2 linked regions of the Phytohabitans rumicis genome follow. The protein of the gene in region 1 interacts with the protein of each later gene in a pairwise test. Links are inferred from orthologs where the notes say so. Each region holds a gene or a part of one and is shown on either strand. Other genes may lie near its edges.

The links. Proteins that work in one complex are often made in the same cells at the same time.
Region 2: the proteins of Prum_RS20730 (region 1) and rsfS interact in binary tests that used the Escherichia coli proteins (3 or more experiments, as listed by UniProt). The link is inferred for Phytohabitans rumicis from one-to-one orthologs.

What each region holds. Positions count from the first base shown.
Region 1 is NZ_BLPG01000001.1:4,608,910-4,613,318, reverse strand. Bases 730-3,729 are described here. They hold Prum_RS20730 (ATP-binding protein), read left to right. Parts: upstream 730-1,698; coding sequence 1,699-2,760; downstream 2,761-3,729. Other genes in these bases: Prum_RS20725 (DUF5682 family protein), read left to right, coding at 2,753-3,729; Prum_RS51710 (DUF5691 domain-containing protein), read left to right, coding at 730-1,702. In the rest of the region: more of Prum_RS51710, read left to right, coding at 182-729; more of Prum_RS20725, read left to right, coding at 3,730-4,409.
Region 2 is NZ_BLPG01000001.1:5,872,926-5,877,249, forward strand. The notes cover bases 674-3,588. They hold rsfS (ribosome silencing factor), read left to right. Parts: upstream 674-1,896; coding sequence 1,897-2,280; downstream 2,281-3,588. Other genes in these bases: pepN (aminopeptidase N), read left to right, coding at 674-1,240; nadD (nicotinate-nucleotide adenylyltransferase), read left to right, coding at 1,250-1,843; Prum_RS26730 (histidine phosphatase family protein), read left to right, coding at 2,277-2,906; Prum_RS26735 (hypothetical protein), read left to right, coding at 3,085-3,360; Prum_RS26740 (DegV family protein), read left to right, coding at 3,396-3,588. In the rest of the region: more of pepN, read left to right, coding at 1-673; more of Prum_RS26740, read left to right, coding at 3,589-4,232. UniProt on the Escherichia coli protein: Functions as a ribosomal silencing factor. Interacts with ribosomal protein uL14 (rplN), blocking formation of intersubunit bridge B8.

The sequences.
Region 1 (4,409 bases):
GGGTGACGCCGACCGACGACCGGCACCTGGTCGACGCGGCCGGCGACGCGGTGCCGCTGTCCGCCGGGCACGACGAGCCGTGGTGGCTGCTGGCCGCTAGCGGGGCGGCCCGATCACGGTCGCCGGCGAGTACGGCCCGGCCGGGTTCCGTCCGCTCGCCGCCTGGCCCGAGGGTCGATACGTGGCCGCCCCGCCCGGTCCCAGCGGCGACCGGCGCGGTCCGGTGCTCCCCGCCGAGCTGCTGTCCGCCGCACTGGTCGGCACCGAGCGCCGCCCCTTCACCGGTACGGCGACCGACGGTCTCCGGCTCGACGGGAGCGGCCCGGCGGCGCTGCTGGAGGGCACCGCGGTCGCGCTGGCGTACCGGCGGGCCGGCGTGGTGCCCGTCACCGGGCGAGCGCCGATCGAGCCGGCCCCACAGGAGAGCGCCTTCGTGGTCCCGGTCGCGGCGGCGCACCGCCTCGCCCTCCTGCTCACCGACGGCGGCGTGCCGGGCGGCAGCGAGGTCGCCCTGGGCCTGCTGGGCGACTGGCTGACCCGGGCGGCCGAGCGCGGCTACCGGGTGCCGGCCGAGCTGCTGCCGTCCCTGCTGGACGCCGGCCGGCGGCGCGCCGCCCTGCGACCCGCCCTCGCCGCCGTGGCCGGCCGCCGGGGTGCCTGGCTGGCCGCCCGCCGGCCGGACTGGCGCTACCTGCTGACCGAGGCGACCGCCGACCCCGACCCGGCCGACTGGGCGACCGGTACGCCGGGCCAGCGGCTCGCCTACCTCGGCGCCGTACGCGCCACCGACCCGGCCGCCGGGCTCGAGCTGCTCACCACGACGTTCGACAGCGAGGATCCGGAAGACCGCGCCCGCCTGCTCGGCACGCTGCTGACCGGCCTGTCCCTGGCCGACGAGCCGCTGCTGGAGCGCGCCCTCGACGACCGCCGCAAGGAGGTCCGCATCACCGCGGCCGACCTGCTCGCGGCGCTCCCCGGCTCGGGGCTGCGCCAGCGGATGGCCGGGCGTGCCCTGGCCTGCGTACGGCTGGAGGGGGACCGGCTCGTGGTGACACCGCCCGTCGAGCGCGACGAGAGCATGCGCCGCGACGGCGTACAGCCCCGGCCGCCGCAGGGCGTCGGACCGCAGGCGTGGCTGCTGGAGGAGATCCTCGCGCGTACACCGCTGGACACCTGGCCGGCCGCGTTCGACCGGCCCGCCGACCGGGTGCTCGCCCTGCCGGTGGCCGACGACTGGGGCGTGACCATCCACAGAGGACTGGCGCGGGCCGCCGCCACCGAGCGCGATCCGGTCTGGGCCACCCTGCTCGCCGATCAGATCACCGACGAGGTGCTGGCCGCCCAGCTCTACGACGCCCTGCCGCCGGCCGAGCTGGCCCGATACGCGGCCCGCTCGCTGCGCCGCGACCCCATCCGGGCGCACCGGCTGATCGCCATGCAGTCCGGTGCCTGGCCGGACGAGCTGGCCGAGGCCGTGCTCGACGCGGTCAAGGCGCTCGCCGGCGGGCAACGGCACGCGTGGCACATCGGCGAGCTGTGCCGCAGCGCCGCGCCGTCGATGCCGGTGCACTTCGCCGGCCGAGCCGCCGACCTCGCCGAGAAGCTGCACGCAGACCACCCCGACAGCCGGCAGCCCATGGTCGTCGCGCAACTGGCCGCTGCCCTGAACTTCCGCCGCGAGATGTACGAGGAGCTCCGATGACGGCAATCCGACCGCACGCCGAGCAGCAGTTCGCCGACGAGTTGGCCGCCCTCGCCGCCGACGACGACCGGCCGCGCCCACCGGGCTGGCGGCTGTCGCCGCAGGCGGTGGTCACCTACCTGCTCGGCGACGGCGGCAAGGTCAGCCCCAAGTACGTCGGCCCGCGCCGGCTCATGGAGGTCGCGGTGGCCACCCTCGCCACCGACCGGGCGCTGCTGCTCCTCGGCGTGCCCGGCACCGCCAAGACGTGGGTCTCCGAGCACCTCGCGGCGGCCATCTCCGGCGACTCCACGCTGCTGGTCCAGGGCACCGCCGGCACCGCCGAGGAGGCCATCCGGTACGGCTGGAACTACGCCCGCCTGCTCGCCGAGGGCCCGTCGAACGCCGCGCTCGTGGCCAGCCCGGTCATGCGGGCGATGGAGTCCGGCGCGATCGCCCGGGTGGAGGAGCTGACCCGGATGCCCTCCGACGTCCAGGACACGCTGATCACGATCCTGTCGGAAAAGACTCTGCCGGTGCCGGAGCTGGGCGGCGAGGTGCAGGCGGTCAAGGGCTTCAACGTCATCGCGACCGCCAACGACCGCGACCGGGGTGTCAACGAGCTGTCCAGCGCGCTGCGCCGCCGCTTCAACACGGTCATCCTGCCGGTGCCGGCCACCGCCGACGAAGAGGTCGACATCGTCGCCCGCCGGGTGGCTCAGCTCGGCCGCTCGCTGGAGCTGCCCGAGGTCCCGCCCGCCCTGGACGAGATCCGCCGGGTGGTGACCGTCTTCCGGGAGCTGCGCTCCGGCCTGACCGAGGACGGTCGTACCAAGCTCAAGTCGCCGACCGGCACGCTCTCCACCGCCGAGGCCATCTCCGTCATCACCAACGGCTGGGCGCTCGCGGCGCACTTCGGCGACGGCACGCTGCGCCCGCGCGACGTGGCGGGCGGCATCCTCGGTGCCGTGATCAAGGACCCGACCACCGACGCGGTGGTCTGGCGGGAATACCTGGAGACCGTGGTGCGCGAGCGGGACGGCTGGAGCGCCTTCTACCGAGCCGCCCGCGATGCCTGAGCGGTTCTACGGCGTACGGCACCACGGCCCCGGGTCGGCCCGAGCCGTGGTGGCGGCCCTGGCGGAGCAGCGGCCGGACGTCCTCCTCGTGGAGGGTCCGCCGGAGGCCGACGCGCTCGTCAAGTGGGTCGCCGACGAGCGGCTCGTCCCGCCGGTCGCCCTGCTCGGCTACGTCGCCGACGATCCACGCCAGGCCGCGTACTGGCCGTTCGCCGTGTTCTCGCCGGAGTGGCAGGCGATCCGCTGGGCGACCGCGCACGACGTACCCGTGCGGTTTTTTGATCTTCCTTATGCCTATCGGCTGGGGCGCGAGGACGAGCCCGCGGACCGGCCGGAGCGGCCGGCCGACCCGATCGGCGAGCTTGCCGCGGCGGCCGGCTACGACGACCCCGAACGCTGGTGGGAAGACGTGGTCGAGCACCGCGGCGCGCCGGCCTTCGAGGCCATCGGCGAGGCGATGGCGGCCATCCGCGCCGAGTCCGCCGAGGATCCAAACGATCTGGTACGCGAGGCGCACATGCGCGGCGTCCTGCGCGAGGTCCGCAAGACGCACGCCAATCTGGCCGTCGTCTGCGGGGCGTGGCACGTGCCGGCGCTGACCGCCAAGGTGTCCGCGGCCCACGACACCGCGCTGCTCAAGGGGCGCAAGAAGACCAAGGTCACGTTCACCTGGGTGCCGTGGACGTACGGACGGCTGGCGTCGTGGCAGGGGTACGGCGCGGGCGTGCGCTCCCCCGGCTGGTACCACCACCTCTTCACCACGCCCGACGAGGTGGTGACCCGTTGGCTGGTCGCCGCCGCCGGGGTGCTGCGCGACGAGGGCGTCCCGACGTCGTCGGCGCACGTCATCGAGGCGGTACGGCTGGCCGAGGCGCTCGCCATCCTGCGCGCGCGCCCGCTGGCCGGCCTCGCCGAGCTGACCGAGGCGACCCGGGCGGTGCTTTGCGAGGGCGACGAGTTGCGCGTCGAGCTGATCGGGCGGCGGCTGGTGGTGAGCGAGCGCCTCGGCGCCGTGCCCGACGACATGCCGGCCGTGCCGCTGGCCCGCGACCTGGCCGCGCAGCAGCGCACCCTGCGTCTGAAGGCGGAGGCGCTGGAACGCGTGCTCGACCTCGACCTGCGCCGCGAGATCGACCTGGGGCGCAGCCGGCTGCTGCACCGGCTCCGGCTGCTCCGCGTCCCGTGGGGCGAGCCGGGCGACAACTACCGCGGCAAGGGCACATTTCGTGAGTCGTGGCGGCTGCGCTGGCTGCCCGAGTTCGCGATCAGCCTGGTCGAGGCCGGCGGGTACGGCACGACCGTGGCCGGCGCCGCGACCGCCAAGGTGACCGAGGACGCGCGGGCGGCGGAGACCCTCGCCGAGGTCACGCCGCTGGTGGAGGTGTGCCTGCTGGCCGACCTGCCCGAGGCGTACCCGGCGGTGCTGCACGCGCTGGACACCCGGGCCGCGCTCGACGCCGACGTGGCCCACCTGATGGGCGCCGTGCCGCCGCTGGCCCGCACCCTGCGCTACGGCGACGTGCGCGGCACCGATGTGACCTCGCTGGTCGAGGTGACCAACGGGCTCGTCGTACGGGTCTGCGTCGGCCTGCCCGGCGCGGTCACGTCCCTCGCCGACGAGGCGGCGGGCGCCCTGCGCGACCTGGTCG
Region 2 (4,324 bases), 1.3 Mb from region 1 along the record:
GGCGCACTTCGCGGCGCACCGCTTCGGCAACGCCACGCTGGCGGACCTGCTGGGCGCGCTGTCCGAGGCGAGCGGGCGGGACCTGGCCGGCTGGGCCGACGCGTGGCTGCGCCGGTCGGGGGCCAACACGTTGCGCGCCGAGGTCGGCGACACCGTCCACATCGTCCAGACGGGGGAGCCGCCGCGCCCACACCGGATCGGCATCGGCGTGTACGACGGTGGCGTGCTCACCCGCCGCGTGGAGGTGGACATCCAGGGTGGACGGACGAGGGTGCCGGACCTGGCCGGGGACCTGTTGCTGGTCAACGACGGCGACCTGACGTACGCCAAGGTGCGCCTGGACTACGGGTCGGCCGATGCCGTGGCGCGGATCGGCGACCCACTGGCCCGCGCGCTGGTGTGGGCATCCACTGTGGACGCCGTACGCGACGGCGACCGGCCGGTGGCCGACCTCGTCGCACTCGTCGACGCCGCCCTGCCCGCCGAGACCGAGCTGGTCGTGATCGAAGATGTGCTGCGGATGAGCACCGACCTGGTGCGCCGCTACCTCACCGGCGCCCAGCGGGAGTTGGCGCTTCGGCGGGTCGCCCAGGCGTGCGAACGGCTCCTGGCCGGTGCGCTGCCGGGCGGGTCGCACCAGCTCGCCGCCGTACGCGGGCTGGTCGCCGCCGGCACCGACGCGGCGCGCTTTCGCGGCTGGCTGACCGGCGTCGACGTACCCGATGGGCTGAAGGTCGACGCCGACCTGCGCTGGGAGCTTTACCACCGGCTGGCCGTGCTCGGCGCGGCCGGCGCGGACGAGATCGAGGCGGAACTGGCGGCGGACCGCAGCGCGACCGGCGAGCAGTGGGCGGCCAGGTGCCGCGCCGCGCGGCCGGATCCGGTGGCCAAGGAGCGGGCCTGGCGCGTCCTCACCGCCGACACCACGCTGGCGGGCCGGCTCGTCGAGGCGTGCGCCGAGGGCTTCTGGCAACCGGATCAGGCGGTCCTGACCGAGTCCTATGTGGAGCGCTACTTCGCCGAAATGCCGGCTGCCGCGCGGCTGCGTACCCCTTGGGTTGCCGACCGGATCGCGGCGGTGGCCTATCCCCGCTACGCCGTGGCGGCCTCCACCCGGGAAATGGCCGCGGCGCTGCTGGCCCGCGACGACCTCGGGCCCGGACTGCGCCGGGTGGTGGTGGACTCGGACGACGACCTGCGCCGGGCCCTTGCCGCCCGGACCCGGCAGCAAACGATCTAGGATTCGGCAATGGCGGATGATTCGCGCCGGATCGGCATCATGGGTGGCACTTTCGACCCGATCCACCACGGCCACCTGGTGGCGGCCAGCGAGGTGGCCGACCGGTTCGCGCTGGACGAGGTGGTCTTCGTCCCGACCGGCGAGCCGTGGCAGAAGGGCGGCGTCACGGTCAGCCCGCCCGAAGACCGGTACCTGATGACGGTCATCGCGACCGCCTCGAACCCGCAGTTTCACGTCAGCCGCGTCGACATCGACCGGGACGGGCCCACCTACACCGTGGACACGCTGCGCGACCTGCGCGCCGAGTACGGCCCGAAGGCGCAGCTCTTCTTCATCACCGGCGCGGACGCGCTGCAGAAGATGCTGTCCTGGAAGGACACCGACCAGATGTTCGAGATGGCGCACTTCATCGGGGTGACCCGGCCCGGGTTCGCGCTGTCCAACGCGCATTTGCCGGCCGACGCGGTGAGTCTCGTGCAGGTGCCGGCCATGGCGATCTCGTCGACCGAGTGCCGCGAACGGGTCGCCGCCGGCAAGCCGGTCTGGTACCTCGTGCCCGACGGTGTGGTGCAGTACATCGCCAAGCGTCGGCTTTATCGGTAGTTTGTCCGGTTTACTCGCACGCGCCAACGCGGGCCATGTGAGAGGCTTGTCGGGTGACTGCATCCGAGCGCGCCCGCGAGCTGGCGCTCAGCGCCGCCCAGGCCGCCGCCGACAAGAAGGCGCACGACATCCTCATCATCGACGTGGCTGACCAGATGGTCATCACCGACGCCTTCGTGCTCGCCTCGGCGCCCAACGAGCGCCAGGTGCAGGCGATCGTCGACGCGATCGAGGAGGCGCTGGTCGGCCTGCCGGAAAAGGCCAAGCCAGCGCGCCGCGAGGGTGAGCGGGCCGGCCGGTGGGTCCTGCTGGACTACATCGACGTGGTCGTGCACGTGCAGCACACGGAGGAGCGGGAGTTCTACGCCCTCGACCGGCTGTGGAAGGACTGCCCGACGATCCCGTTCGTGGATCGCGCCCTGGTCGAAGCGGAATGACCCGTCTGATCGTCTGGCGCCACGGCAACACCGATTGGAACGCCTCCGATCGGGTCCAGGGACAGACCGACACCGCCCTCAACGACCTCGGGCGGGAGCAGGCGGCCGCCGCGGCACCGCTGATCGCCGCGCTGCACCCCGACGCCATCGTCGCCAGCGACCTGCGGCGCGCGGCCGACACCGCCGCCGCGCTCGCCGGGCTCACCGGCCTGCCGGTGCGCACCGACCCGCGCCTGCGCGAACGGTCGTACGGGCAGTGGCAGGGGCTCACGATCACCGAGGTTGCGGCGCACTTCCCGGAGCAGTACACCCGCTGGCGGGCCGGCGAGCAGCCCCTCGGCTGCGACGTGGAGACCCTCGACGACCTCGGCAAACGCGTCGGTCAGGCGCTCGGAGAGGCGGCCGACTCGGTGCCCGGCGGCACCGTCGTCGTCGCCACCCACGGCGGCGCGGCGCGGCAGGGCTGCGGCTTCCTGCTGGGCTGGCCGGCCTCGGTGATGCGCACCCTGGGGCCGCTGCAGAACTGCCACTGGACCGACCTCGGCCACGACCAGGTCCGCGGCTGGTGGCTGCGCGCGCACAACTCGGGCGCGTCGCCCCAGCGCCCCACGCCATCTCCCGTCTGAGCGGAACCGCCGCGCGTGCGGTAGCGTCGGATCACATATGGGTACGCGTCGCGCCACCGTCCTCGCCGTCGCCTTGGCGGCCACCTTGCTCAGTGGTTGTGCGGGCACCGATGGACAGTCACCTTCCTCCCTGCCCTCCGCGTCGTCGTCGCCTTCGTCGCCCCCGGAGGATCTGCCAGTGCCTTCACCGACCTCCTCAGGCAAGCCGTTCGGCCGCGCGACCGGCAAGCCCAGCCCGGGCGCCGAGATGACGCTCACCGGCCAGGTCGCCGAGGGCGTCGAGTCCGGCTGCCGGCTGCTCAACAACTACCTCCTGCTGCCCGGGCCCGGGATCAACCGCGACTCGTTCGCGGTGGGGGCCACGGTCACCGTTCGAGGGCGGGTGGAGCAGGGCATGATGACGACCTGCCAGCAGGGCACGCCGTTCGTGGTCAGCGAGGTGCTGTCCGGCTGAGGACCGTTCCCGGGTTGATCGGCTACGGTGCCGGCATGCCTGTCGCGGTCGTCACCGATTCCACCGCGTACCTCCCCACCGGGCACGACGTCACCGTCGTCCCGCTCACCGTCGTGATCAACGGCGTCGAGGGCCTGGACGGGGTGGACGTCACGCCCACCGAGGTCGCTCGGGCGCTGAGCGCGCGCCGGGTCAGCGTGACCACGTCCCGGCCCGCGCCGGAGCAGTTCGTGTCCGCGTACCGCCGGCTGCTCGACGCCGGCGCGCCCGGCGTCGTGTCGATCCACCTGTCCGCCGACCTGTCCGGCACCGTCGAGTCCGCGGCGCTCGCCGCGGCCGAGGTGGGCGAGCGGGTCGCGGTCGTCGACGCCCGATCGGCGGGCATGGGCCTCGGCTTCCCGGCGCTCGCGGCCGCCGCGGCCGCCGCGGCCGGTGCCGACCTGGCCGGAGTACGCGCCGCCGCCCGCGCCGCGATCGCCCGCACCACCACGCTGCTGTACGTCGACACGCTCGAGTTCCTCCGCCGGGGCGGCCGGATCGGGGCCGCCTCCGCCCTGCTCGGCACCGCCCTGTCCGTCAAGCCCATCCTGCACGTCGCCGACGGCGCGATCGTGGTACGCGACAAGGTGCGCACCGCCAGCCGAGGTCTCGCCCGCCTGGTCGACCTGGCCGTCGAGGCGGCCGGGGAGTCCGATGTGGACGCGGCGGTGCACCACCTGGGGGCGGGTGAGCGGGCCGCGGTGCTGGCCGACACGCTGGCCGCACGGCTGGGCGACCGCCTGAAGGCCCGCTACGTCACCGAGGTAGGCGCCGTCGTAGCCGCCCACGTAGGCCCCGGCCTCCTAGGCATAGTCATCCACCGCCACCCCTAGCCCCTTCGTCGCGCCCTCTCCCCGTCCCCTCTCGCGCGCCCCTCTCGTTGCGCGCGCTCTCTCGTTGCGCGCGCTCTCTCGTTGCGTCGATC